Regions from separate parts of the Micromonospora sp. NPDC000663 genome, predicted to be linked through region 1. Evidence: predicted binding sites of a transcription regulator. Region 1 holds the regulator's gene; each other region holds the start of a gene.
The links. Region 1 encodes HrcA, which represses chaperone genes, less so after heat shock. Its sites were predicted from a motif close to GGTTNGCACNCTCNNNNNGAGNGTGCNAACC; they were not measured.
Positions count from the first base shown of each region.

Region 2: groL (chaperonin GroEL) is a predicted target of HrcA. The motif match lies at 3,438-3,468, and genes of this name have one in related genera.
Region 3: groES (co-chaperone GroES) is a predicted target of HrcA. The motif match lies at 1,377-1,407, and genes of this name have one in related genera.

Region 1 is NZ_JBIAYR010000015.1:33,031-42,401, forward strand. Features, by position in the region: gene ACFY1S_RS28320 (serine hydrolase domain-containing protein) at 1-955, opposite strand, end outside; gene ACFY1S_RS28325 (histidine triad nucleotide-binding protein) at 952-1,311, opposite strand; gene ACFY1S_RS28330 (SDR family NAD(P)-dependent oxidoreductase) at 1,355-2,116, shown strand; gene ppk2 (polyphosphate kinase 2) at 2,175-3,086, shown strand; gene ACFY1S_RS28340 (16S rRNA (uracil(1498)-N(3))-methyltransferase) at 3,091-3,825, opposite strand; gene dnaJ (molecular chaperone DnaJ) at 3,827-4,972, opposite strand; gene hrcA (heat-inducible transcriptional repressor HrcA) at 5,046-6,068, opposite strand; gene ACFY1S_RS28355 (hypothetical protein) at 6,155-6,298, opposite strand; gene ACFY1S_RS28360 (DUF4870 domain-containing protein) at 6,297-6,938, shown strand; gene hemW (radical SAM family heme chaperone HemW) at 7,005-8,228, opposite strand; gene ACFY1S_RS28370 (enoyl-CoA hydratase-related protein) at 8,248-9,048, shown strand; gene ACFY1S_RS28375 (hypothetical protein) at 9,267-9,371, shown strand, end outside.
Region 2 is NZ_JBIAYR010000002.1:257,972-267,342, reverse strand. Features, by position in the region: gene ACFY1S_RS09895 (S8 family serine peptidase) at 1-289, shown strand, start outside; gene ACFY1S_RS09890 (GNAT family N-acetyltransferase) at 305-1,240, shown strand; gene ACFY1S_RS09885 (hypothetical protein) at 1,319-1,564, shown strand; gene groL (chaperonin GroEL) at 1,623-3,245, opposite strand; gene ACFY1S_RS09875 (hypothetical protein) at 3,516-4,613, opposite strand; gene ACFY1S_RS09870 (cold-shock protein) at 4,695-4,895, opposite strand; gene ACFY1S_RS09865 (GNAT family N-acetyltransferase) at 5,165-5,695, shown strand; gene paaN (phenylacetic acid degradation protein PaaN) at 5,840-7,513, opposite strand; gene ACFY1S_RS09855 (GNAT family N-acetyltransferase) at 7,564-8,583, opposite strand; gene thrC (threonine synthase) at 8,836-9,371, opposite strand, start outside.
Region 3 is NZ_JBIAYR010000002.1:583,965-593,335, forward strand. Features, by position in the region: gene ybaK (Cys-tRNA(Pro) deacylase) at 1-75, opposite strand, end outside; gene ACFY1S_RS11450 (methyltransferase domain-containing protein) at 85-1,281, opposite strand; gene groES (co-chaperone GroES) at 1,541-1,855, shown strand; gene groL (chaperonin GroEL) at 1,926-3,566, shown strand; gene ACFY1S_RS11465 (molybdopterin-dependent oxidoreductase) at 3,672-5,354, shown strand; gene ACFY1S_RS11470 (WhiB family transcriptional regulator) at 5,436-5,819, opposite strand; gene ACFY1S_RS11475 (response regulator transcription factor) at 6,072-6,893, shown strand; gene ACFY1S_RS11480 (DUF5319 domain-containing protein) at 6,962-7,381, opposite strand; gene guaB (IMP dehydrogenase) at 7,567-9,129, shown strand; gene ACFY1S_RS11490 (GuaB3 family IMP dehydrogenase-related protein) at 9,161-9,371, shown strand, end outside.

The DNA of each region.
Region 1 (9,371 bases):
CAGCGGCGCCCATCGCGCCCGCGGTGCCGTCGCCGCCCCGCCGGCCGTACACGCCGGCGAGGAAACCGGGCATCGCCCCGTCGTGCCCCACGTGCATCACCCGCTCGCCCTGCGGGATGAGGATCAGCCCGAGCCCGAAGCCCGCTCCCCAGAGCGTCTCGTCGGTGGTGGTCACCGGCCAGCGCATCTCGTCGAGGGTGCCCGGGGCGAGCACCACGCCGGCCGGGTCCAGTGCCGCCGGGTCGGCCAGGAAGGCGGCCCAGCGGGCCATGTCCGTCGCCGTGCTCCACAGCTGGGCGGCCGGGCCGACCGCGCCGAAGTCGGTGGGCGGCTCCGGGTGCGCCTCGTCGGAGTACGCGTCGACCAGATAGCCGGTGGCCGCGCCCGGCCCGGGGGCGACAGTGGTGTCGGCGAGCCCCAGCGGCGTCAGGACCCGCTCGTCGAGCGTCTGCGCCCAGGTGCCGCCGCGCAGCCGGGCCACCAGTTGCCCGAGCACGGCCAGGCCGAGGTTCGAGTAGTGGAACCGGCGGCCCGTCGGCAGCACCCGCTCGGCCCGGTCCAGCTCCGCCACCAGCCGGGCGTCGTCCGGCGCGGTCAGGGAGTCCCACACGTCGCCGAACGGCTCGCGTTGCAGGCCCGCGGTGTGCGACAGCAGGCGGCGCACGGTCAGCTCGCCGTGCGCCGGCAGGTCCAGCTGCCGGCCCACCGGGTCGTCCAGGTCCAGCAGGCCGTCGTCGCGGCACTGGAGGGTGAGCACCGCGGTGAAGGTCTTGGTGACCGAGCCGATCCGGAACTGGGTGCCGGGCCCCAGCGGACTGTCGGTGCCGGTGTCGCCGACAGTGCAGGTCCACAGCGGCCGGTCGGCCCGGTGCAGCGCCGCCGACACGGCGGGCACCCGGGCGTCGGCCTGCACCCGACGGACCAGTCGGTCCAACGGGTTGGGGCCTGCCGTCACGACAGATCCCGGGCGAGCATGGGTCCGAGCGGCGCCCCACCGAGCAGGTGTGCGTGCACGTGGAAAACCTCCTGCCCGCCGTACGTCCCGGTGTTGAACATCAACCGGAAACCGTCCCCGAGCAGCCCCTCGTCGTCCGCGACGACGGCGGCCGTGGCAAGCACCTCACCTGCCAGTCCCGGGTCGCCCTGGGCGAGGGTGGCGACGTCGGCGTAGTGCTCCTTCGGAATGACCAGGATGTGCACCGGGGCCTTCGGGGTGATGTCGCGGAAGGCGAGGGTGGTGGCGGTCTCCCGGACCACGGTGGCCGGGATCTCCCCGGCGACGATGCGGCAGAACAGGCAGTCGGATCCCATCCGGGCAGTGTAAGGAGGAAACGGCTACGGCAGGATGGCCGGCATGACGGATCGAGCGGTACTCGTGACCGGAGCTTCGCGCGGCATCGGCCGGGCGGTGGCGGAGGCGTTCGCGGCCAGCGGGGACCGGGTGGCGATCCACCACCGCGACTCCGCCGACGCGGCCGAGCAGGTCCGCGCCCACCTGCCCGGCACGGGGCACGTCGTGGTCCGCGCGGACCTCACCGACCCGGACGCGGTCCGGGTGATGGTCGACCGGGCGGCCGAACTGCTCGGCGGGCTCGACGTGCTTGTCAACAACGCCGGGATGTACGGCGACCGGGACGACCCGCACCCGATCTTCGGCGCCACCTACGAGGAGTGGCAGCGGCGCTGGCGGCAGGTGCTGGAGACCAACCTGACCGGCGCCGGCAACGTCACCTGGTGCGCCGCGCAGCACATGCGCGGGCGCGGCGGTCGGATCGTCAACGTCTCGTCGCGGGGCGCGTTCCGGGGCGAGCCCGAGCAGCCGGCGTACGGGGCCAGCAAGGCAGGGCTGAACGCGTTGGGCCAGTCCCTCGCCGTGGCACTCGCGCCGTACGGCATCGCGGTGGCCACCGTCGCACCCGGCTTCGTGGCGACCGACATGGTCACCGAGCATCTGCGCGGCGAGCAGGGCGCGGCGATCCGGGCGCAGAGCCCGTTCGACCGGGTGGCCCGGCCGGAGGAGATCGCCGCAGCCGTGCACTGGCTGGCCTCGCCGCAAGCCGAGTGGGCCTCGGGCACCATCGTCGACCTCAACGGCGCCTCCTACCTGCGCAGCTGACCGGAATCGTCGGCCCGGCGAGGGTGGTTGCCGCCATCGGCGGGTAAGTGTCTGCGGCATGGCCGACTCCACGCTGCTGGACCTCGCCGCCGACTACCGGGTGGTCGACGGGCACGACGACGATCCGGTCCTGCTCCGCCCCGACGGCACCCCCGTCGAGACGTGGCGTGAGGACTACCCGTACGACGAACGGATGGACCGCGACGAGTACGACCACCACAAGCGGCTGCTCCAGATCGAGTTGCTCAAGCTCCAGGACTGGATCAAGGAGTCCGGCGAGCGGCTGGTGATCCTGTTCGAGGGCCGGGACGCGGCCGGCAAGGGCGGCACCATCAAACGGTTCATGGAGCACCTCAACCCGCGCGGCGCCTCAGTCGTGGCGCTGGCCAAGCCGGACGAGCGCGAGGCAGGCCAGTGGTACTTCCAGCGGTGGCTGGCGCACCTGCCGGCGGCCGGCGAGATGGTGCTGTTCGATCGGTCCTGGTACAACAGGGCCGGCGTCGAGCGGGTGATGGGTTTCTGCACCCGCAAGGAGTACCTGGAGTTCCTGCGCCAGGCCCCGGAGCTGGAGCGGATGCTGGTGCGCTCGGGCATCAGGCTTGTCAAGTTCTGGTTCTCGGTGTCGCAGAACGAGCAGCGCACCAGGTTCGCGATCCGCCAGGTGGACCCGGTGCGGCAGTGGAAGCTGTCCCCCATGGACATCGCCTCGCTCGACCGGTGGGACGAGTACACCGAGGCCAAGGAGGCGATGTTCTTCTGGACCGACACGGCCGACGCGCCGTGGACGGTGGTGAAGAGCAACGACAAGAAGCGGGCCCGCATCGAGGCGATGCGGCACGTGCTGCACCGCTTCGACTACACGGGCAAGGACCCCGAGGTGGTCGGCACACCGGACCCGCAGATCATCGGGCCGGCCGGGCTGGACCTGGGGCCGGAGGAAGAGGTGGTGCCGGTCTTCCCGAGGCCCTGAACGGTCACCAGCGGCCGAGGCGGGTGGCGAGCACGCTGAGCGCCGCCACCCCGGCCGTCGAGGTACGCAGCACCGCCGGCCCGAGACGTACCGGCCGACCACCGGCCTCGCGGAAGGCGGTCAGCTCGGCCGGGGCGATGCCGCCCTCCGGGCCGACCACCAGGACGATCTCCCCGGCGGTGGGCAGCTCGGCGGTGGTCAGCCGCTCCTCGGCCTCCTCGTGCAGCACGAACGCGGCGGCGGCGCCGGCGATCCGGCGGGCCACGGTCGCGGTGGACTCGTCAGGCGCACCGGCCACCACCGGCAGCCACGGCCGGCGAGCCTGCTTCGCGGCCTCCCGGGCGGTGGCCACCCACTTCTCCCGGGCCCGTACGCCCCGGTCACCTCGCCACTGCGCCACCGAGCGGGACGCCGCCCAGGGCACGATTTCGTCCACCCCGACCTCGGTCATCGCCTGCACGGCCAACTCGCCCCGATCTCCCTTGGCGATGCCCTGCACGGTGACGATCCGGGGTACGGGCGCGTCCGCGTACCCCCGGGAGGTGACGGTGACCTCCAGGCTGCCCCGGCCGACGGCGGTGACCACGGCGGCGGCCGTGCCTCCCCGCCCGTCGGCGAGCAGCAGCTCCTCGCCGACGCGCAGCCGTTGCACTGTGGCGGCGTGGTGCCCCTCCGGGCCGTCCAGGGTCAGTGCGTCGCCGGTGGGCAGCGCCTCGACCAGGAACAGCGGCGCGGACACCTCAGGCGTGCCCGTTGAACGCGTCGCGCATCCGGGAGAAGAAGCCGCCCTGCTTGGACAGCTCGGCGACCTCCTCACCACGGGTCTTGGCGAAGTCGCGAAGCATCTTCTCCTGGTCCGGGTCGAGCTTGGTGGGCGTGCGGACGTCCAGGTGCACGTAGAGGTCGCCCCGACCGGTGCCGCGCAGGTGCGGCACGCCCCGGGCACGCAGCCGCAGCGTGCTGGCCGGCTGGGTGCCAGCCTTGACGTCGACGGTCTCCTCGCTGTCAAGCGTCTTGATGGTGAGTCGGGTGCCAAGCGCCGCCGCGGTCATCGGCACGGTGACCCGGCAGTGCAGGTCGTCGCCCTTGCGGGAGTACACGTCGTGCGGGCGCTCGTGGATCTCCACGTACAGGTCGCCGGCGGTGCCGCCACCCGGGCCGACCTCGCCCTGCTGGGCCAGCCGGATCCGCATGCCGTCCTCGACGCCGGCCGGGATCTTGACGGTCAGCGAGCGGCGGGTCCGCACCCGGCCGTCGCCGGCGCAGGTGGGGCAGGGGTGCGGGATGGTGGTGCCGTAGCCCTGGCACACGGTGCACGGGCGGGCCGAGACGACCTGGCCGAGGAAGGTGCGCTGCACCGACTGCACCTCGCCCCGGCCGCCGCACGCCTCGCAGGTGGCCAGGTGGGTGCCGGCGGCCGTGCCGGCGCCGGAGCAGGTGGTGCAGAGCACCGCGGTGTCGACGGTGATCGGCGCCTCGACACCGAACGCCGTCTCGTGCAGGTCCAGTTCGAGTCGCAGGATCGCGTCGGCGCCCGGCCGGGTACGCGGACGCGGGCCACGGGCGCCACCCGCCGCACCGCCGAAGAACGCGTCCATGATGTCCTGGAAACCGACGAACGGGCCGGCCCCACCGGGACCACCCGGACCGCCTGCGCCACCGCCACCCGGGGCGAGCGGGTCGCCACCCAGGTCGACGATTTGCCGCTTGCGGTCGTCCGAGAGGACCTCGTACGCGGCGTTGATGTCCTTGAACTTCTCCTGAGCCTCCGGGTCCGGATTGACGTCCGGGTGGAACTGGCGCGCCAGCTTGCGGTAGGCGCGCTTGATCTCGTCATCGGAGGCTTCCCGGCTCACACCGAGAATGCCGTAGTAGTCCCTGGCCACTGCGTTCCGTGTCCTCATGTTCGTCTCGCGTTACGCCGACCGGCGGCCGCAGCCGGCCGTCGGCCCTGACTGGTCAGTTCTGGGCCAGCAGCTCGCCCACGTAGCGTGCCACGGCGCGCACCATGGCGATATTGCCGGGGTAGTCCATCCGGGTGGGCCCCAGCACCCCCAGGCCGCCGACGATCGTGGCGCCCGGGCCGTACCCGGTGCTGACCACCGAGGCGGCCCGGAGGTTGTCGAACTCGTTCTCGTCGCCGATCAGCACCCGGGTCGTGCTCGGCTCGGTCTCGCCGATCAGCTTGAGGAGCACCACCTCCTCTTCCAGGGCCTCCAGGATGGGCCGCAGCGAACCCTGGAAGTCGAGCAGGCCGCCCCGGGTGAGGTTGGCGGTGCCGGCCAACGCGATGCGTTCCTCGTGCCGCTCGACGAGCGTCTCCAGCAGGACTGTGGAGAGCGTGGTCATCGCGGGGCGCAGCTCGGACGACGCCTCCTCGACAAGCGCCTGCACCAGCGGTGGGGTGTCCGACAGGCGGGCGCCGGCGAGCTTCTCGTTCACCAGTCGACGCAGGTCGGTGACGTCGTCGGCGGGCACCGGCCCGGGCAGCTCCACGAGCCGCTGCTCCACCCGACCGGTGTCGGCGATCATGACGAGCATCAGCCGGGTCGTGGAGATCGGCACCAACTCCAGGTGCCGCACCGAGGATCGGGCGAGGCTCGGGTACTGCACGACCGCCACCTGCCGGGTCAGCTGGGCGAGCAGCCGTACGGTGCGGTGCACCACGTCGTCGAGGTCGACCGCGCCGACGAGGAAACGCTCGATGGCCCGCCGCTCGGCCGGGCTGAGCGGCTTGACCCGGGACAGCCTGTCGACGAAGAGCCGGTAGCCGCGATCGGTGGGCACCCGCCCCGCGCTTGTGTGCGGCTGGCGGATGTAGCCCTCCTCCTCCAGCACGGCCATGTCGTTGCGGACCGTGGCCGGGGAGACCCCGAGCTGGTGCCGCTCGACGAGCGCCTTGCTGCCGACCGGCTCCTGGGTGGAGACGTAGTCCTCGACGATGGCGCGGAGCACGGCGAGCTTTCGGTCGTCGAGACCCATCCTCCGCACCTCCTGTCGCACGTCGGCCGCCGGCGTGACCTCAAGCCGGCGGACCGTCCTGGCACTCGACTGTAACGAGTGCCAGTCTACGTCGGCGCCCCCGCCAGCGCGATGATCAACGACAGCTCGTCGGTGCGGTGCGTACCACCCGGCTCGGTCCGATCGGCCCGGCCGGCCGGGCGGTGTCGCTCTGGTGCGGCGTTGCCAACGGCACCTACCGTGACACCCATGACTGAACCTCCTCGCCCTCCCGGAGCGGGAGACCCCGGCAACTACCCGCCGGAGCCGACCTCACCAAGCTCGCCCTCATCGGCCGAGCCACCCACCGCACCACTGTCCGGGGCACCCGGCCCGGGCGGCTATCCCCCGGCCGGTGGCTATCCGCCGCCCACCGGTGACCAACCGCCGTCGGGCGGCTACCCTCCGCCGGGTGGCTACCCGCCCGGGGGCTATCCCCCGGCCGGAGGCAACCCCGCTGGCGGCTATCCGACCGGTGGCGCCTACGGCGGCCTCGGTGGCGGCTACGCCAACAACGAGGACAAGACCTGGGCGCTCGTCGCTCACTTCGGCGGGGCCGCCGGGATGATCGTCAGCGGTGGCGTGCTCGGCTGGATCGGCCCGCTGGTGGCGCTGCTGGCCCGGGGCAACCAGTCCCCCACGGTCCGTACGCACGCCGTGGCGGCGCTCAACTTCCAGCTCCTCTGGTCGATCATCGGCCTGGTCGGCTGGGTGCTGTCCTGCATCGTGATCGGGTTCATCCCGGTCGCGGCGGCCGTGATCCTCGGCGCTGTGTTCGGCATCATCGCCGGCATCAAGGCAAACGAGGGGCAGTTCTACCGCTACCCGCTCTCCGCCAGCTTCATCAAGTGACGCCGGGCCGGCCGCTCCCCCGGCCGGCCCGTCGCACGGCTCCGCCGGCCGGGGCCGCGCTCCGGCTCAGGGCAGCAGGTCGCGGACCACGGCGTCGGCGAGCAGCCGGCCACGCAGGGTGAGCACCGCCCGACCTGCCGCGTACCTCCCGGCGTCGAGCAGACCGTCGGCCAACGCCCGTTCCGCGCCGGCCCGCCCGGTGGCGTCGAGCACCGCCAGCGGCAGGCCGCTGGCGAGCCGCAGCCGGAGCATGACGTCCTCCATGTGCGCTTCGCCGGGGGTGAGCACCTCCCGGGCCAGGCCGGGCGACGCGCCGGCGGCCAGCCGCTGGGCGTACGCCGAGGGGTGCTTGACGTTCCACCAGCGCACCCCGCCGACGTGGCTGTGCGCCCCCGGTCCCAGCCCCCACCAGTCCGCGCCGGTCCAGTAGAGCAGGTTGTGCCGGCACCGGGCGTCCTCGCCGCTTGCCCAGTTGGAGACCTCGTACCAGGACAGGCCTGCCGCGTCGAGGGCGGCCTCGGCGGCCAGGTAGCGGTCCGCGGCGACGTCGTCACTGGGGTACGCCAGCTCGCCGCGCCTCATCCGGGCGGCGAGCCGGGTGCCGTCCTCGACGATCAGGGCGTACGCGCTGACGTGGTCCACCCCGGCGGCGACGACCTGTTCCAGCGAGGCGGCGAAGTCCTCGGCCCGCTCCCCCGGGGTGCCGTAGATCAGGTCCAGGTTCACGTGCTCGAACCCGGCGTCGCGTGCCTCCAGGGCGGCGGCGGTGGCCCGGCCGGCGCTGTGTCTGCGGTCCAGGATCGCCAGGACCCCCGGGGAGGCGGACTGCATGCCCAGCGAGATCCGGGTGTAGCCGGCGTTGCGCAGCAGCTTCAACGATTCCGGGGTGACCGACTCGGGGTTGGCCTCGGTGGTCACCTCGGCGTCGGCGGCAAGCCCCCAGGTGCTGTCGATGCCGTCGAGGATGCGGGCCAGGTCGTCGGCGGGGAGCAGGGTGGGCGTGCCGCCGCCGACGAAGACCGTGTCGACCCGGGGCGGCGGGGTGTCGCCGAGCACCCGGGCGGCGAGCGCCAGCTCGGTCAGGACGGTGTCGGCGTACCCCTCGCGGCTGGCGCCGCCGCCCAGCTCGGCAGCCGTGTACGTGTTGAAGTCGCAGTAGCCGCAGCGACTGGCGCAGAACGGGACGTGGACGTACACCCCGAAACCGCGCTGACCGACAGCGGTGGTGGCGGTGGCGGGCAGCGATCCGTCGACGGGGACGGTCTCACCATCTGGAAGGACGCCGGGCATGGCCACTAGTGTGCCCGGCATGACCTCTCCCGACGTCCTCGTGCGGGTCGCCACGGCCCGCGGGGTGACCACCCTCACCCTGGACAGCCCGCACAACCGCAACGCGCTCTCCACGGCCCTGATGACCCAACTGCTGGCGGGGCTGGCCGACGCCGTCGCCGACGACGCGGTCCGGGCGATCGTGCTCGACCACGCCGGTCCGGTCTTCTGCTCGGGGGCCGACCTGAAGGAGACCGCCGCCGCGTACGCCAGCGGAACGGTCCCCGCCGCGATGCTTGGTGACGTGCTCGCCGCGCTGTGGGACTGCCCGAAGCCGGTGCTGGCGCGGGTGGGCGGTCCGGCGCGGGCCGGTGGGCTGGGTCTGATCGCCGCTGCCGATCTGGCGGTCTGCGCCGACGAGGCGACGTTCGCGTTCACCGAGGTGCGGATCGGGGTGATCCCGGCGGTGATCTCGGCGACCGTGCTGCCCCGGCTGCACCCGCGTGCCGCCGCCGAGCTGTACCTGACCGGGGACACCTTCGACGGGCGGCGGGCCGCCGAGGTCGGCCTGGTCACGGCCTCGGTGCCGGCGGACGGGCTGGACGAGGCGGTACGGCGCTACTGCGACTCGCTGGTCCGTGGCGCCCCCGCCGCGCTGGCCGGCGCGAAGGAGCTGCTGCGCCGGCCGGGCGCCGCCGAACTGCGCGCCGAACTGGCCCGGCTCTCCGCCCTCTCGACCGGCTTCTTCCTCTCCGACGAGGGGCGCGAGGGGATCATGGCCTTCCGGGAGAAGCGATTGGCGAGCTGGGTGCCCGCCGCGGACGGCGATCACGCCGGCTAGGACCTGCCCGTCCGGGACGCCGCCGCGAGTGGTGGCGTCCCGGGACCAGGGGCCCGGTGATGCGGCAGACAGGCCGGCGGGGCAGGTGAGATCCGCGCGGAACAGGGAATTTCCCGATCGGGTACGCGCCGGCAGGGCCGACCCCGAACCGGTCGGACGACCCGGACGGCACCACCGGGACGTAGGCTTGTCGAACTGTGTCGACCAGGGGGGTGTGAGTGCGAACTCGGGCAGCCGTGGCGGGTGGAGTGGTGCTCATCCTTGTCGCCGTGATCGGAATCTGGCTCGTCGTACGACAGGCCGGGGACCGTCTGCAACTGCCC
Region 2 (9,371 bases), on a different contig from region 1:
GCCGGGCGTGGAGGTGGTGTCGGCGATGCCGGGCGGCGGGTACGGCGTCCTGGACGGAACGTCGATGGCGTCTCCCCAGGTGGCCGGCGTGGTGGCGCTGATGTGGTCGGCGAATCCGGCGCTCGTCGGCGACCTGGCGCGTACGCGGCAGATCCTGCGGGACACCGCGACGCCGGCCGTGCCGACGTACCGCTCGCGTAACCAGGCGGACGCCTGCGGCGGCCCGGCGAACGTCACGGGCGCCGGGGAGGTCGACGCTCTCGCCGCCGTCCGCGCCGCCCAGGGGTGATCTAGGGTCGCGACCATGGACGCCGAGATCACCATCAGCGAGCTGACCCCCGACCTGACCCCCGCCGTGGTGCGGCTCTGCGAGCTGGCGCTCGACCTGCCCGAGGACGCCACCGAGGCGGCCTCCATCGTCGACGTGCTCTGGCCCCGCGCCGGCGCCGACCGGCCGGTGGTCGCACTTGGCGCCCACCGGGGGACTCATCTGGTCGGGGTGCTGCTCTGCTCGGTGTCGCCGACCGATCCGGGAGTCGGGCACGTGGACCTGGTCGCGGTGCTGCCGGACCAGCGGCGCCGGGGAGTCGGGCGGGCGCTGCTGGCGCGGGCCGAAGCGGTGCTCGCCGAGCGCGGGGTGACCGAGGTGCTGCTCGCCGGGAACCCGCCCTACTACGCGTGGCCGGGTATCGACGTGCGGTACACGCCTGCCGTCTGCGCCGCCCTGGCGTTGGGCTACCGGCAGGACCGGACGGCCTGGAACATGACCGCCGACCTGTCGTACGACGAGTCGCCGGCACTGCGGCCCACGGAGGCAGCGGAGCGGCGGCTGGCCGAGCGGGGCATCACGGTACGGCGGGCGGAGCCGGCGGACCTGCCGGCGTTGACCGCGTTCGCCCGGGCCACCTTCGGTGGGGCGTGGGACGGCGAGGTGGCCGGTTCGGTGGGCCGTGCGGGAGCCGGGTGTCACCTGGCGGAGAAGGACGGCGAGCTGCTGGGTTTCGCCGCGTACGGGTCGTCGCGGCCGAGCTGGTTCGGGCCGATGGGCACCGCTCCGGCCGCCGAGGGTTCCGGGATCGGCGGGGTGCTGCTGCGTCGCTGCCTGCGCGACCAGCGGGCGCAGGGGCTGGACCGTGCGCAGATCGGCTGGGTGGGGCCGGTGCCGTTCTACTCGGGCAGCGCGGGCGCGCGGATCGAGCGGGTCTTCTTTCTGTACCGGCGGACCCTAGCAGTGGCATAACTGGGCAAATGGGATATAGATTCATTCGCCCGCATCGCCCATCGACCGCCCCCTACCGTTTCGGTGAAGGAGGCAGCCATGACCACGGATGACGACCAGACCGAGGACGGCCCGCCGATCACCTGGAAACCGGTAGGCGAACTGCCAGGCCAACTGCCGTTCGACAGGCTCGACTACGGCGACGCCGAACAACTGGCCGAGATGACCACCGACGCCGAGCCGGCGATCGAGGAGCCGCAGGAGATGGTGGACGCCCCGATCCAACTGCTTCCGCCGTACGACAGGGCACAGAAGAGGCGTAACCAGCGCCCGCTGCCCACCTGACGACGAACGGGGCGGACCGCGTCAGCGGCCCGCCCCGTTCGGTGTGTCGGAACTGGACTCAGAAGTCCATGTCCCCGCCACCCGGGCCAGCCGGGGCAGCCGGGGTCTTCTCCGGCTTGTCCGCGACGACGGCCTCGGTGGTGAGGAACAGCGCGGCGATCGACGACGCGTTCTGCAGCGCCGAACGCGTCACCTTGGCCGGGTCGATGATGCCCGCGGCCAGCAGGTCGACGTACTCGCCGTTGGCGGCGTTGAGGCCGTGACCCGCTTCGAGGTTACGGACCTTCTCCACCACGACGCCGCCCTCGAGGCCGGCGTTGACGGCGATCTGCCGCAGCGGGGCGTCCAGCGCGACCTTGACGATGTTGGCACCGGTGGCCTCGTCGCCGACCAGGTCCAGCTTGTCGAAGGCGGTCTTGCCGGCCTGCACCAGCGCGACGCCACCACCCGGGACGATGCCCTCCTCGACGGCGGCCTTCGCGTTGCGAACGGCGTCCTCGATGCGGTGCTTGCGCTCCTTGAGCTCGACCTCGGTGGCCGCGCCGACCTTGATGACCGCAACGCCGCCGGCCAGCTTGGCCAGCCGCTCCTGCAGCTTCTCGCGGTCGTAGTCGGAGTCGCTCTTGTCGATCTCGGCCCGGATCTGGTTGACCCGACCCTGGATCTGCTCGGCGTCGCCGGCACCGTCGACGATCGTGGTCTCGTCCTTGGTCACCACGACCTTGCGGGCGCGGCCCAGCATGTCGACGCCGACGGCGTCCAGCTTGAGGCCGACCTCCTCGCTGATGACCTGGCCACCGGTGAGGATGGCGATGTCGGCGAGCATGGCCTTGCGGCGGTCACCGAAGCCCGGCGCCTTGACGGCGACGGACTTGAAGGTGCCCCGGACCTTGTTGACGACCAGGGTGGCCAGGGCCTCGCCCTCGATGTCCTCGGCGATGATCAGCAGCGGCTTGCCCGACTGCATGACCTTCTCCAGGATCGGGAGCAGGTCCTTGACCGACGAGATCTTGCTGTTGACGATCAGGAGGTAGGGGTCGTCGAAGACGGCCTCCATGCGCTCCGGGTCGGTCATGAAGTAGGCCGAGATGTAGCCCTTGTCGAAGCGCATACCCTCGGTGAGCTCCAGCTCCAGCCCGAAGGTGTTGCTCTCCTCGACGGTGATGACGCCTTCCTTGCCGACCTTGTCCATCGCCTCGGCGATGATCTCGCCGACGCTGGTGTCACCAGCGGAGATGGAGGCGGTGGAGGCGATCTGCTCCTTGGTCTCGACGTCCTTGGCGAGCTTGGACAGCTCCTCCGAGACGCTCGCGACCGCGGCCTCGATGCCCCGCTTCAGGGCCATCGGGTTGGCGCCGGCAGCCACGTTGCGCAGGCCCTCGCGAACCAGGGCCTGGGCCAGGACGGTCGCCGTCGTCGTGCCGTCACCGGCAACGTCGTCGGTCTTCTTCGCGACCTCCTTGACCAGCTCGGCGCCGATCTTCTCGTACGGGTCCTCGAGCTCGATCTCCTTGGCGATGCTCACACCATCGTTGGTGATGGTGGGGGCACCCCACTTCTTCTCGAGCACGACGTTGCGGCCCTTGGGGCCGAGGGTCACCTTTACGGCGTCAGCGAGCTGGTTCATGCCCCGCTCGAGGCCGCGGCGCGCCTCTTCGTCGAACGCGATCATCTTGGCCATACGGCGTTGTCCTCCTGGACACTCACGGGCCACCCGAGATGTGTGCCCCGGATGGGCCGCCTGGTGTACGCACCTTGGGACGTCGCCACCTGGCGACGACGACGTCCTTCGGCCGGGCCGGATAGCCCGCGACGACCGGCCATGCCGCCCCGGCGTCTCCACGCCTGTGCAACCTGGCCCCACCGTCCCGACCATTGGCACTCACGGTATGCGAGTGCCAATGACTTGTTTAGCACTCTCCCCTGCCGAGTGCAAGCACGATGGTGCGGCTCAGCCGAGTTCCGCGGCCAGCCCGGCGCTGTTCACCGGCGCCTCATGCGCCCGCTGCTCGGCGTACGTGACCAGCAGACCGATCAACTGGGCGAGGTGCGCCGGCAGGGCCAGCACGGCCGAGACGGCGAGAACCACGACGATGCCGACAGCGGTGCCGGGCGACGAGAGCGGGTCCGTACCCAGCGGGACGGACAGGATCGACTCCAGCACCGACGGGACCACCGTGGCCACGATCACCACCGCGACGACGAGCGCCACCCGGCCGAGCAGCAGACCGAGCCGGTCGTGGAACATCCGGAACGACCTGCCGATCGGGTTCTGCCGCTCGAACAGGTAGACCGGGCCGGCCATGCTCAACGCGAACGCCAGGTAGATGCCCGGCAGCACGCAGAAGCAGAACCCCACCCCGACCAGCAGACTGATCAACAGCGTCCAGCCCCAGAGCCCGAGCGCCCGCCGTACGCCGTACCGCAGCGCCGGCCCCAGCTCGGCGGACTCCCCCGCCGCCTGGCGGGTGATCACCCAGGTCCCGGCGGCCCACCCGATGGCCTGCACCAGCCCGATCAGCAGGCTGCCGCCGATCAGCACGGCCAGGAGGGTCACCAGGTCCGTGACGAACGTCTCCGGCAGGCTGGACGGCGACTCAGCCTGCGCCTCCCAGCGCGCCGACGGGTCCACGCCGAGGGAGAGCACCGAGAGTACGGCGGCAGGCGCCACCTGGGTGAGCAGCATGATGGGCACCAGCAGCCGCCAGCCCCGACGCAGCGCCGCCCCACACCTGGCGGACCAGCCGCCGAGACCGGCGCCGGACGGGGTGACCAGGGCGTCGTTCGGGTCGAACCCGTGACCCGGCGGGTACCACCCGACGGGCGGCCCCGGATACCAGGACTGCCCCGGGTAGGGGCCGGCGCCCGGCGGGAAGCCGCCGGTGGGCGGGAACACCCACTGGGCGGGCGCTGCGGGCGTACCCCAGCCGCCCTGCGCGGGGTCCCAGCCCGGCGGCGGGCCGGCCTGGCCGCCGGTTGCGCCCGGGTCGGACGGGCCCGGCTCCCCCGGCCCGGGAGGCGGGGTGGTCGGGGGCGGCTGGTCGGTCATGAACCCTCCTCAGCATCGGCTGGAACGGTTCACGATCTTCCCGGGTACGTGCCCGCACCGCAGCCCGCGACGCGCGGGAAATCAGACGACGCGTACGTGCTCGGCCTGTGGGCCCTTCTGACCCTGGGCGATCTCGAACTCCACCCGCTGACCGTCGTCCAACGCCTTGTAGCCGTCCATCTCGATCGCGGAGAAGTGGACGAACACGTCCTGACCGCCGTCGACGGCGATGAAGCCGTAGCCCTTCTCGGCGTTGAACCATTTCACGGTGCCCTGTGCCACGGTGCACTTCCTCACTCTGCGCGGCGTTACCTGCCCCGGCGCGCGGCGTGACCGGGCGCCTGTGGACCACCGCTCGGCGATCGATGACGGCCGCTGAAACGGTGACCGAAATCGCACGCTACACGAGGAGTGACGGCCGCGCACGACCACAAATCGGGCATGGTTCAGGGCGCCCCGGCGGCGTCGACGAGCCCTGGTTTTCCGGGCAGAGCATCGATGTCCGTGGTTGTCGCCGAAAACCGCTTCCGGCCCTGTGATAGGCATGCGGCATGACCACCGACACGGGCTCGCCCGCCCTGCGGCAGGCGCAGGTCCGCCGGGTCCGGCCGCAGGACGCCGCCCGGATGCGGGCGCTGCGCCTGGAGATGCTCGCCGACGCGCCGCTGGCCTTCCTGGAGACGATCGCCGACGCGGCCGCCCGCTCGCACGCCGAGTACGCGGCGCGGGTCGCGTACACCTCGCGGGGCGCGGAGACCGCACAGTTCGTGGCGGATCCGGGTGGCCGGTTCGTCGGGCACGCCGGAGGAACGGCGGCGCCCCGCGAGGCCGGGCTGACAGTCATCTACGCGGTCTACGTCACGCCGGCGTGGCGCGGCAGCGGCCTGCTCGGTGAGCTGATCGACGAGGTGGCCGCCTGGTCGAGGGCGTGCGGTCGACCGGAGCTGCTGCTGGAGGTGGTGGTCGGCAACGACCGCGCCTACCGCGCCTACCAGCGGCTGGGCTTCGAGGACACCGGCGTACGGGTCCCCCACCCCACGATCCCCGCCCTGACCGAGCTCCAGATGCGCCGCCCCGCCTGACCCTCCCACGGCATAACCCCGGTGATGCCCCAAAAGCCTGCGCCACCGTGCGCACGAAGGGTTTCCGGGGCAGCCCGACCCGCGCAGGGATCAAGCCTGACCGCCCGGAGCGGGTCGGGCTGCCCCGGAAACCCCGAACCGCACCTACACGTGCCGCCGAGACTGCACGATCCGGAAGCGGTTGGCCACGTAGGCGCCGTCGGTCAGCGCCGAGTTGGCCGCCGCGTTGGCACCGCTGCCGTGGAAGTCGGAGAACGCCGCCGACTGGTTCACGAACACCCCGCCGGTCAGGTTGCAGGACAGGTGCACCCCGACCTCGACGGCGATCGCCTCGGTCGCGTCCAGCACCGACTCGTCGGTGGAGTAGACCCCAGCGGTGAGCGCCCCCTTCTCGCCGACGGTCCGGCGCAGCAGCTCCAGGCTGTGGACGGTGGAGTCGGTGGCGATGGCGAAGGAGATCGGCCCGAACCACTCCCGGCCGTACGTCTCCGCGTCGTCGGCGGTCAACTTCACGATCGTCGGGGTACGCACCACCGCGTCGGCGTACGACGGGTGGGCCACGGCGCGGGACTCCAGCACCGGCTCGCCCACCTTTGTCACGTCGGCCAGCCGCTCCAGCACCCCGTCGTTGACGATGGCGCCGGTCAGCTCGACACCCCGGGCGGGGTCGGCGGTCAGCTTGCCTACCGCGGCGGCGATCCCACCGGCCACCTCGTCGAAGCTCTTGTGCCCCTGGTCGGTCTCGATGCCGCCGGCCGGGATGAGGATGTTCTGCGAGGTGGTGCACATCTGACCGCTGTAGAGGGTCAGGGTGAAGCCGAGGTTGCGGCACATGCCGGCGAAGTCGTCGGTGGAGTCGATGACGACGGTGTTCAGGCCGGCCTTCTCGGTGTAGACCGACGCCTGCCGGGCGTGCGTCTCCAGCCAGTCGCCGTACTCGGTGGAACCCGTGAAGTCGACGATCTTGACGGAGCGGTGCAGGGCGAGGTCGCTGGCGAGCTTCTCACCTGGCGCCTCGGCCGCCAGCAGGATCAGGTTCGGGTCGAACCCGGCTTCGGCGAGCACCTCCCGGGCGTACTTCACCGTGATGGCAAGCGGCAGCACCGCGCGCGGGTGCGGCTTGACGATCACCGGGTTGCCGGTGACCAGCGAAGCGAACAGCCCGGGGTACGAGTTCCAGGTCGGGAAGGTGTTGCAGCCGATCACCAGCGCCACCCCGCGCGGCACCACGTGGAACGTCTTGGTCATCCGCAGCGGGTCACCCTTGCCTGCGGCCTTCTCCCAGCCGGCCGTGCCCGGGTGCCTGGTCATCTCGGCGTACGCGTACGCCAGCGACTCCAACGCCCGGTCCAGGGCGTGCGCGCCGCCGGCCTGGAAGGCCATCACGAACGCCTGCCCGCTGGTGAACTGCACCGCGTTGGCCAGCTCGAAGATGTGCTTGTGCAGCCGGTCGAGGATCTCCAGGCAGACACCCACCCGGGCCTGCGGGCCGGCGTCGCGCCACGCGGGCAGCGCCGCGGAGGCGGCGCGGGTCAGCTCGTCGACGCCGGCGTGCGGGTAGCGCACCGCCAGCTCCACCCCGAACGGGCTGGCCTCGGTGGCGACCCGCGCGCCGGTGCCCGGCTGGTCGAGGGGGAAGTCACCACCGAGGTACGCCTCGAAGGCGGCCCTGCCGTCGGCGGCGGCGTTCTCGCCGTACACCCGGGGGCTTGGGGATTCGGGATAGGCGGACCAGTAGCCCCGCTCCGTGATCGCGGTCAGCGCACGGTTGAGGGTGTCGGCGTGCCTGTCGTACAGGGGATGCGGGGTCTCCGTCATGCCCGCCATCATGCCTGAGGACCCGCCGCGAGCAGTAGCACCGATCTCCGTCAGAGGGTCAGCTGCCAGTCGGTCCAGGCGTCCACCGGGCGGAAGCCGAGCTGTTCGTTGATCGCCACCATGTAACTGTTGCTCGCGGCGTTGAAGGTGTCGATGACGCGTACCGCCGGCTCGTGGGTGAGCAGGTGGTGCAGGTTCTCCGCCTTGGCGATGAGGCCGAGCCGATGCCCGCGGTGGGCGGGGTCGACGATGGTGATCTGCTGGTAGGCGTGCCAGTCGGCGTTGGCACCGACGTCGAGCAGGGTCCACGCGACAAGCCGCCCGGACTCCTCGTGCCGCATCCCGAGGTGGTAGCGCCGCCGGCCACGGGCGTCAAGCGACAGTTCGTTTCCCCTGATGCGTTCGGCGTCCACCTGCTCCGGCTCCCACTGCACGTCGCCCATTGGCGCGTCCGTCAGCAACCGGCCGTCGAGGTAGGCGATGTCCGCGACGTACTCCTGCGGGGTGGAGCCCTGCCAGCAGACCGACCGGTAGCCCTCGGCCCGCGGGGTGGCCTCGGCGAGCGCCGTCCGCAACGCGATCCGGTCGATGTCGGCGACCGCGAGACGCCGACGCACCTCGGCAAGTGCGGGCCGGGCACCCGTGGTGGCGGCGAACGCGTCGCCCGCGACGCTTCGGGCCGGCCCGTCGGGCAGCGCGGAGACGGCCATCGCGACGACCCGCTTACGTCCGCGCTCGCGCAGCAGGCGTACCCCGTACTCGTGCAGGGCCCGGCCGACGCCCCGGCGCCGCAGCTCCGGATGCACCGTCAGATCGGCGGTGGCGTTCTCGGTGTTGTCGAGGTAGGGCAGGTCCAGCTGGAGGTAGCCGGCCGGTACGCCGTCCAGGCGGGCCAGCGCCCAGAGCGACTCGGTGCCGGGCATCGGGGTGTGGAACAGCGCGTCGAAGCGACGCCGGCAGAACGGCGGGAGGTCCGGCACGTCGACGTCGCCCGCCGCCGCGCCGATCCGGTACGCCTCGTCGACCGCGGCCCGGTCGGTGCCGTCGAAGGACGCGATCGTGATGCTCATGCGGGCGAGACTGGCACCGGAAAAGCGATCGGGCCAGCGATTTACTCGCTGGCCCGATCGGACGTGGTCGGGAGGGACACTCGCACAACGCCTCCGGCGTTGGGTCGCAAGAACTTCAAAAGTCTCCGGCGAAATGCCCTCCCGCACGGAGCATCTTGCGCCGTCCGGTTCCTGCCGTCAAGTCCAGAGCGGCGGGTTTTCCACACTCACAGCGAAAACCCAGTTACCCGGCGGATCGCCCAGGCGGGGCGGTCAGCCGAGGAGGCCGGCGTCCCGGGCGGCGCGCAGGGAGGGCTTGATGTGGTGGGTCGGCCCGACCTGCCCGGCCACCGCGTCGATGGTCTTGAGGCCCTCGCCCGTGTTGAAGACGACGGTCTCCGCCGCCGGGTCGAGCCGGCCGGACTCGACGAGCTTGCGCAGCACCGCCACGGTGACCCCACCGGCGGTCTCGGCGAAGACACCAGTGGTGCGGGCCAGGTCACGGATGCCGGCACGGATCTCGTCGTCGTCCACGTACTCCATCCATCCGCCGGTGCGGCGGACCGCCTCCAGGGCGTAGAGGCCGGCGGCCGGGTCGCCGATGTTCAGCGACTTGGCGATGCCTGTGGGCTTGACCGGGGTGATCGTGTCGGTGCCGGCGTGCAGGGCGGTGGCGATGGGGTTGCAGCCGGCCGACTGGGCGCCGAAGACCTTCCAGCCGCCGGTCGGCGCCTCGACCAGGCCGATCTCGACAAGCTCGGAGAACGCCTTGTCAATCTTGGTGAGCAGTTCGCCGCTGGCCATCGGGA
Region 3 (9,371 bases), on a different contig from region 1:
CCGGTAGGGGTGGGTGCGGTGCGTGATCCCACGCTTGACCAGTAGTGCCGTTGCCGGAGTCCCATGTCCCGCCACACCCCGAACCTAATCGACAGGTCGGCCGATCAGCACCGTCGGTGCCCCGGCGATGCGGGTGAGCACCAGACTCGCCGCCTGGTCGCCGGCCAGCCGCAGGTCCCGCCGCAGCTGCTCCGGGGTGAGCGCCGAACCCCGCTTGAGGATCTCCACCCGGCCCACCCGGCGATCCCGTAGCAGTGCGCGCAGTCGCTTGAGCGAGAACGGCAGCACGTCGGTGATCTCCAGGCAGCGGGCGTACGGGGTGCGGATCGGGTGGTCCGCGTAGAGGTAGGCGATGCTCGGGTCGGCCAGCGTGGCGTCCAGCTCGCCGGCCAACTCGGCGACGAGGTGCGCGCGGACCACCGCCGGGTCCGGGTCGTACAGGTAGCGGCGCGGCGGCCCGACCGGGGCCTCGGTGGCGCCCGAGCCGGTGAGCTGGTGACGGCGGATCTCGTCACCCTCCCGGCGGTACAGGGTGGCGCGGCGCTGCACCTCGGCCAGTTCACCGCACCAGAGCGCGGCCTCGACCAGGTCGCCGTCCACGCCTACCCACTCCGCCTCCGCGCCGGCGGGGATGAGCGTGTGGTCCAGGCCCGGAGCCACCTTCACCACGGTGCGCGGCACCCGCTGCGCCAGCCCGGTGACGAAGTCCCACGGCGGCGAGTAGGCGCGCGGGTCGAAGATCCGACGGCCGGTCCCGGTGGTGCGCCGGGCCGGGTCGCAGAAGACGCCGTCGACCCGGGAGACGTCGAACGCGGTGGCGTCGCCGCACTCGACTGTGAACAGGTCGGCCAGTCCGGCCGCCTCGGCGTTCGCGGCGGCCATCGCGGCGGTCACCGGGTCGGCCTCCACCCCGTACACCCGGATGCCGGCGCGGGCGGCTGCAAGCGCGTCCGCGCCGAGGCCGCAGCCGAGGTCGGCCAGGGCGTGGACGCCGCCGGCGGCCAGCCGGGCGGCCCGCCGGTCGGCGACCACCAGGCGGGTGGCCTGCTCCAGCCCGGCGCGGGTGAGGAACATCCCCGCGGCGGCGGGACCGAACTTGCCTACCGCCCGGTGGCGCAGCTCGGCCTGAGTGAGCGCCGCCGCGGCCAGCGCCGGAGGCACCCCGGCCGCGCGCAGCGCCGACGCCGCGGCCAGCGGGTCGCCGCCGGCCAGCCTGGCCGCCGCCGTGAGCGCGGCCGACCCCTCGGGGGTACGCAGCGCCGCCAGCTGGTCGAGATCCACCTCGACATTCTCCCGGTCGAGGGGAAAATCCGGGCTGGCGGGGCGCGACTCGCTGGCACTCTCCTTGACGGAGTGCTAGCCACGGAATAACCTGCGATTAGCACTCTCACCCTGAGGGTGCCAGCTTCCGGGTCTCGCGACCCGGGTGCGCACGCCAGGCGGACCGGCACCCGCGACGACGGCCCCGCCCGGTGGCATGAGGCAGATTGACGCTGGTCAGCCCCGCTGGCCAGCAACGAAACCAGTACCCCAGGAGGGTATGCCCGTGACTACCGCGACCAAGGTTGCGATCAAGCCGCTCGAGGACCGCATCGTGGTCCAGGCGAACGAGGCTGAGACCACCACGGCGTCGGGCATCGTGATTCCCGACACCGCCAAGGAGAAGCCGCAGGAGGGCACCGTCCTCGCTGTGGGCCCGGGGCGCGTCGACGACAACGGCAACCGGGTTCCGGTTGACGTCCAGGTCGGCGACACCGTCCTCTACTCGAAGTACGGCGGCACCGAGGTCAAGTACGCCGGCGAGGAGTACCTGGTGCTCTCCGCCCGCGACGTCCTCGCGGTCATCGAGAAGTAAGCAACCGATCAGTGCCACTGCCCCGGTCCGGCTCGCCGGGCCGGGGCAATGGCGCTTCGAAGGGACATTCATGGCGAAGATCCTGAGCTTCTCGGACGACGCCCGGCACCTGCTGGAGCACGGTGTCAACGCCCTCGCGGACGCGGTCAAGGTCACCCTCGGCCCGCGCGGGCGCAACGTCGTCCTGGACAAGAAATTCGGTGCGCCGACGATCACCAACGATGGTGTGACCATCGCCAAGGAGATCGAGCTCACCAACCCCTACGAGAACCTCGGCGCGCAGCTGGTCAAGGAGGTGGCGACCAAGACCAACGACGTCGCCGGCGACGGGACCACCACCGCCACCGTGCTGGCCCAGGCGATGGTTCGCGAGGGTCTGCGCAACGTGACCGCCGGGACCAACCCGGCTGGCCTCAAGCGGGGCATCGACGCGGCGGCCACCAAGGTCTCCGAGGCGCTGCTCGGCCGGGCCGTCGAGGTCGCCGACAAGGACTCGATCTCGAACGTGGCGACGATCTCCGCGCAGGACGCCACCATCGGCGACCTGATCGCCGAGGCGATGGAGCGGGTCGGCCGCGACGGTGTCATCACCGTCGAGGAGGGCTCGATGCTCACCACCGAACTGGACGTGACCGAGGGTCTCCAGTTCGACAAGGGCTTCATCTCGCCGAACTTCGTCACCGACCTGGAGGGTCAGGAGTCCGTCCTGGAGGACGCGTACATCCTGGTCACCACCCAGAAGATCTCGGCGATCGAGGAGCTGCTGCCGCTGCTGGAGAAGGTCCTGCAGAACAGCAAGCCGCTGCTGATCATCGCCGAGGACGTGGACGGCCAGGCGCTGTCCACCCTGGTGGTCAACTCGCTGCGCAAGACCCTCAAGGTCTGCGCGGTCAAGGCCCCGGGCTTCGGTGACCGCCGCAAGGCCATGCTCCAGGACATCGCGATCTCCACGGGCGCCGAGCTGGTCGCCCCGGAACTGGGCTACAAGCTCGACCAGGTCGGCCTGGAGGTGCTCGGCACCGCCCGGCGCGTCGTGGTCGACAAGGAGAACACCACGATCGTCGACGGCGGTGGCCAGAAGGCCGACGTCGCCGACCGGGTGGCCCAGATCCGCAAGGAGATCGAGGCCTCCGACTCCGACTGGGACCGGGAGAAGCTGGCCGAGCGGCTGGCGAAGCTCTCCGGCGGCATCGCCGTGATCAAGGTGGGTGCGGCGACCGAGGTCGAGATGAAGGAGCGTAAGCACCGCATCGAGGACGCCATCGCGGCGACCAAGGCCGCGGTCGAGGAGGGCACCGTGCCCGGCGGCGGCGCCGCTCTGGTGCAGATCCTCCCGGTGCTCGACGACGACCTGGGCTTCACCGGTGACGAGAAGGTCGGTGTCTCGATCGTGCGCAAGTCGCTCGTCGAGCCGCTGCGCTGGATCGCGCAGAACGCCGGTCACGACGGCTACGTCGTGACCCAGAAGGTCGCCGACATGCAGTGGGGCAACGGCCTCGACGCCGCCACCGGCGAGTACGTCGACCTGGTCAAGGCAGGCATCATCGACCCGGTGAAGGTGACCCGCAACGCGGTCACCAACGCCGCCTCGATCGCCGGCCTGCTGCTCACCACGGAGAGCCTCGTGGTGGAGAAGCCGGAGCAGGCCGAGCCGGCCGCCGCCGGCGGGCACGGCCACGGTCACGGCCACCAGCACGGCCCGGGCTTCTGACCCGGTAGCGACACCCGTCCCGGGGCACACCGTCGTACGACGGTGTGCCCCGGTTCGTCGTACGAGGTCATTACCGAGCGCTGACGTGGTTGGCGACGCGGCGGAATGATCGCGCACACTGGGCCGATGAGCACCACGTCACGGCGGTACGCCGCGCTGGCCGGAGTGACCGCTGCCGCCGTCGCGATCGGGATCGCCGAGCCGGTGGCGGTGCTGACCGGCCCCCGGTCGGCGCCGCTCGTCGCGGTCGGCGGGGTGGTCGTCGACGCCGTCCCCGAGTCGGTGAAGCAGTTCGCCATCGACCTCTTCGGCACCGCCGACAAGATCGCCCTGCTGGTCGGTACGGCGGTGCTGCTCGGCGCGTTCGCCGCGCTGTTCGGGATGCTTGCGGTACGCCGGTTGGCTCTCGGCCTGGCCGGGATCGCGGCGTTCGCCGCCGTCGGCGTGGCCGCCGCGGTGACCCGTCCCGGCGCGGACGTCTTCGACGCGCTGCCGTCGCTTGTCGGCGGTGGTCTGGCTGCCGTGGTGCTCTGGCTGTTCATCGCCGGCCCGCTGGAGCTGAACCCCTGGCCCTGGTCCCCGCCGGCACCTACCACGTCGCAGGCGCCGGTGTCGCCGGCCGCCCGGGGGACGTCCGACGACCTGCCGGTGCCGGTTACTCCGGCCGCGCCTTTGGAGCCGCACGTGTCGGGCGGGCGGGCGCCGGGCGAGGTAGCCGACCCGGAGTCGCGTCGGCGGTTCCTCACCGGCGCCGGGGTGCTTCTCGGCACCGCTACGGTGGCCGGTCTCGGCGGTCGTTGGCTGGCCGGGCGGCGCGGCGTGTCGGCCGCCCGGGACGCGATCCGGCTGCCCGCTCCGGTCGCCCCCGCACCTGCCGTTCCGGCGGGCGCGGACCTCTCGCTGGCCCAGCTCGCGCCATACGTCACCCCGAACTTCGGGTTCTACCGGATCGACACCGCCCTGGTGGTGCCGCAGGTGGACCCGGACACCTGGCGGTTGCGGATCCACGGGCGGGTCCGTACCGAGCGCACCTACAGCTACGCCGACCTGCTGGCCCGGCCGCTGGTCGAGCGGTACGTCACGCTGGCCTGCGTCTCCAACGAGGTGGGTGGGGACCTGATCGGAAACGCCCTCTGGCTCGGCGTACCCCTGCGGGAGCTGCTCGACGAGGTCGGCCCGGAGGACGACGCCGACCAGGTCGTCGGCCGGTCGGTCGACGGCTGGACCTGCGGCACTCCCACGGCCGCCCTGCGCGACGGCCGGGACGCCCTGCTGGCGATCGGCATGAACGGCGAGCCGTTGCCGGTCGAGCACGGCTTCCCGGTCCGGATGGTGGTGCCCGGCCTCTACGGCTACGTGTCGGCCTGCAAGTGGGTCACCGAGCTGGAGCTGACCCGGTTCGCCGACTTCGACGCGTACTGGGTGCCGCGGGGCTGGTCCGTCGAGGGGCCGATCAAGACCCAGTCGCGGATCGACGCTCCCCGGGCGCGCAACAGGCTGACCACCGGCCCGGTCACCGTGGCCGGGGTGGCGTGGGCGCAGCACCGGGGCATCCGTCGGGTCGAGGTACGCGTCGACGGCGGGCCCTGGCAGGAGGCGGAACTGGCCCCGACGGTGTCGGTGGACACCTGGGTGCAGTGGTCGTGGCGCTGGGACGCCACGCCGGGCGAGCACCGCCTCCAGGTCCGGGCGACCGACGCGACTGGTGAGACGCAGACCGAGCGGAGGCAGGGCGTCGTCCCGGACGGCGCCACCGGGTGGCACACGGTCACGGTCACGGTCCGCTGACCCCCACGTCCCGGGTGGCAGGGGACGCGAAACCGCGCCCCGGGATCGGGGCGCGGTTTCGTGGGTGTTGGGTGTGTGCGGTCAGGCGACGTTGCGCTGGGCCGGGACCGTGGACTTGTGCGGGCGGCCGAGCCGGGCCTCCAGCCGGGCCACGTCCACCCGGGCGTGCCGGCGGTCGGCGAGGTCCTCCCAGCCGACGGCGAGCAGCCGCAGCCGCTCCGACTCGCTGAAGCCGCCCCACACGCCGTACGGCTCGCGTACCGACAGCGCGTGCGCGGCGCACTCGGCGCGGACCGGGCAGGCCCGGCAGACGGCCTTGGCGGAGGATTCACGACGGAGTCGGGAGGAGCCTCGCTCACCGTCGGGGTGGAAGAACTGGGCGCTGTCGCGCCCTCGACAGGCACCGAGCCGCTGCCAGTCCCAGAGATCGACGATGGGTCCGGGCAGTCTACGTACGTTCGACATCAGCACCCCTCCTCCCGCGCGGCACCGCGAGGTCCTTGTGGCCGGCTTCCGGGCGGCGGGCCGCGCAGGCGCACCGTTCCCGGCCTGGACTTCCCGGTACCCGGGTCGCCGCCGACTCACACGTGTGTGATCGAGAACGTCCCGGAACTTGCGGCTTTTGCCCTATCTGTCGGAAAAGTTCGAAGGATTGCCGGGAACCCCCTCCCCAGCCGACCTCGTCATGGTCTGCTCGTGGGCGGAGAGGAGACCACAGTGCGTACCGTTCTTGTGTGCGTTCGGACACCGCTCGCGGCGCAGCATCTGACATCTGCTGCCGCGCGGCTGGGGTTGTCCGCGATTGTCCGTACCGCCGTCTCCGATCCCGAGGTGATGCTGCGGCTCGCCGAGCGACCGGCCGACGTGGTGCTCGCCGACACGGCCCTCACCCGGCCGGACAGCGCGGGGTTCGTCCGCCGGGTGCTGGCCCGCGCGCCGCAGGCCGCGGTGGTGCTGCTCGGGACCGAGGAGTCGGAGGCCGCGGCGGCCACCATCAGCGCGGGCGCCCGGGGCCTGATCCAGAACGCCGACCACGATCTGACAAGCGCGGTGGCCAAGGCCCTGCTGCTGCTCACCGCCCCCGGTCGGGCGAACCGGCAACGGATCACCGATCCGGCCCGGGACACCGCCGCTGTCGGCGGCCCGGGCCGTTCCACGCCGTCGCTGCGTGGCTCGGGCGAACCCGGCCGGCCCTCCACGGCGACCGGCGAAGGGTCGGCGGGTGTGCCGTCGGTACCCGTGCAGCGCGGTGACGACGAAGCCGAGCCGGCGAACGGCGAGACGCCGACCGAGCAGGCCGAGCCGGTCCGCCCCGCACCGGGCGCCCGCCCCGCGCGGGCGTCGATCGGGCTCACCGAACGGGAACTCCAGGTGCTGCTGGGGATGGCCGAGGGCAAGAGCAACGCGGAGATCGGCCGGGAGCTGTTCGTGTCGGAGGACACCGTCAAGACGCACGCCCGCAGGCTGTTCCGCAAGCTCGGTGCCCGGGACCGCGCGCACGCGGTAGCCGCCGGGTTTCGCGCCGGCCTGGTCGCCTGACACCGCCCGCGCCCGGAGCCGTCAGAGAGCGGCGACCATCCAGGGCCGCCGGAGAGCGGCGGCGGGGCTCAGTCCGTCGCGGTGGGAGTGGCCGACTCGTCCTCGGTGCCCTCGGTCAGGGTGTCGTGCACCCCGTCGGCGTACCCGCGGGCGTAGTCCCACGTCACGTAGTGGTCCGGATCCGGGTCGTACGCGGGCTCGTGCACGCGCGGCCGGCCCGAGTTGAGCAGGTGGCGCAGGTTGCCCCGCAGCAGGTCCCAGTCGAAGTAGTGCGGCTCCCGGCAGTCCTCGCATTCGATCACCAGCCCCCGCACCCCGATCGGCGCCAGCAGGGCCTGGTAGATCTCCAGGTCGGCGAGGTCCTCCAGCACATCCTGCCGCTCGACGTCGGTGAGCGGATCCGGCGTCGCGTCGTCGCCCGGGTCGTCCAGCCCCGCAGTCGGGTCGGCCGGGTCGCCGTTGAACGGGTCGATGGGCTCGTCGTGCACCCCCTAACCGTAGACCCAACGCGGCGGGGACGTCCGCCCCCGGGCGCGCGACGGGCCGGCCCGCCACCGGAGGAGCCGCCCAGCTCACTGGGTACGATGGGACAACGTGCCGGCACCGTGGCGTGCTCCGGTGCCCGCCCGCGCCACCTCGCTGAAGCCCATCCGAGCAGCTCAGGGGAGCAATCGTGGAAAATTCGCCCAGCACTGATCTTCCGGCCGGCGCCGAGCGCGCCGACCTGGGCGGCCACCTGCCCGAGCTGCCGGCCGGCTCGGCCCGGGTCGTTCCGCTCGGGCTCACCTTCGACGACGTGCTGTTGCAGCCGGGCGAGTCGGACGTGGTGCCCAGCCGGGTCAACACCCGTACGAAGCTCACCCGCAACATCGAACTGACCATCCCGCTGCTGTCCAGCGCGATGGACACCGTCACCGAGGCGCGGATGGCGATCGCCATGGCCCGTCAGGGTGGCATCGGTGTGCTGCACCGCAACCTCTCGGTGGACGACCAGGCGCTCCAGGTCGACCTGGTCAAGCGCTCCGAGTCCGGCATGATCACCAATCCGGTGACGGCCAGCCCCGGCGACACGCTGCGCGAGGTCGACGAGCTGTGCGGCAGGTACCGGATCTCCGGTGTGCCGGTGGTGGACGGCGACGGCCAGCTGGTCGGCATCGTCACCAACCGGGACATGCGGTTCGTCTCCGAGCCGGACACTCCGGTCCGCGAGATCATGACCCGTACCCCGCTGATCACCGCCCGGGTCGGGGTGAGCAAGGACGACGCGCTCGCGCTGCTGCGCCAGCACAAGGTCGAGAAGCTGCCGATCGTTGACGACTCGGGTCGGCTGCGTGGGCTGATCACCGTCAAGGACTTCACCAAGAGCGAGCAGTACCCGGAGGCCACCAAGGACGGCGCCGGTCGGCTCCGGGTGGCCGCCGCGATCGGCGTCGGCGAGGACTCGTACAAGCGGGCCCGCACGCTCGTCGACGCGGGCGTGGACGTGCTGATCGTGGACACCGCGCACGGCCACCAGCGGGCCGTGCTGGACATGGTCCGCCGGCTCAAGAAGGACGTGAGCATCGACATCGTGGGCGGCAACGTGGCCACGTACGCCGGTGCGAAGGCGCTTGTCGACGCCGGCGCCGACGGGGTCAAGGTGGGTGTCGGCCCGGGTGCGATCTGCACCACCCGGATCGTCGCAGGGGTCGGCGTCCCGCAGATCACCGCGATCATGGAGGCCGCCCGGGCCGCCCGTCCGGCCGGCGTACCGGTGATCGGCGACGGCGGCATCCAGTATTCCGGCGACATCGCCAAGGCGCTCGTCGCCGGCGCCGACACGGTGATGCTCGGCAGCCTGCTGGCCGGCTGCGAGGAGAGCCCCGGCGAGCTGATCTTCGTCAACGGCAAGCAGTTCAAGGCGTACCGGGGGATGGGGTCGCTCGGCGCGATGCAGTCCCGGGGCCAGGCCAAGTCGTACTCGAAGGACCGCTACTTCCAGCAGGACGTGCTCAGCGACGACAAGCTGGTCCCCGAGGGCGTCGAGGGTCAGGTGCCCTACCGGGGGCCGCTGTCCCGGGTGGCCCACCAACTGGTCGGCGGGTTGCGGCTGGCGATGGGGTACGCCGGTGCGGAGAACATCCCCGACCTGCACGACAGGGGCCAGCTCATCCGGATCACGGCGGCCGGTCTCAAGGAGAGCCACCCGCACGACATCCAGATGACAGTCGAGGCGCCCAACTACCACACCCGCTGACCCCACCACCCCCAACCACCTGGAGTCCCCCATGCGTGACGTGGTCGAGATCGGGCTGGGCAAGACCGCGCAGCGCGGCTACCACCTGGACGACATCGCCATCGTGCCGAGCCGCCGGACCCGGGACGTCGACGACGTCTCCACCGCCTGGCAGCTCGACGCGTACCCGTTCGGCATCCCCTGCGTCGGGCACCCCTCGGACGCCACGATGAGCCCGTCGTCGGCGGTGCGGCTCGGTCAGC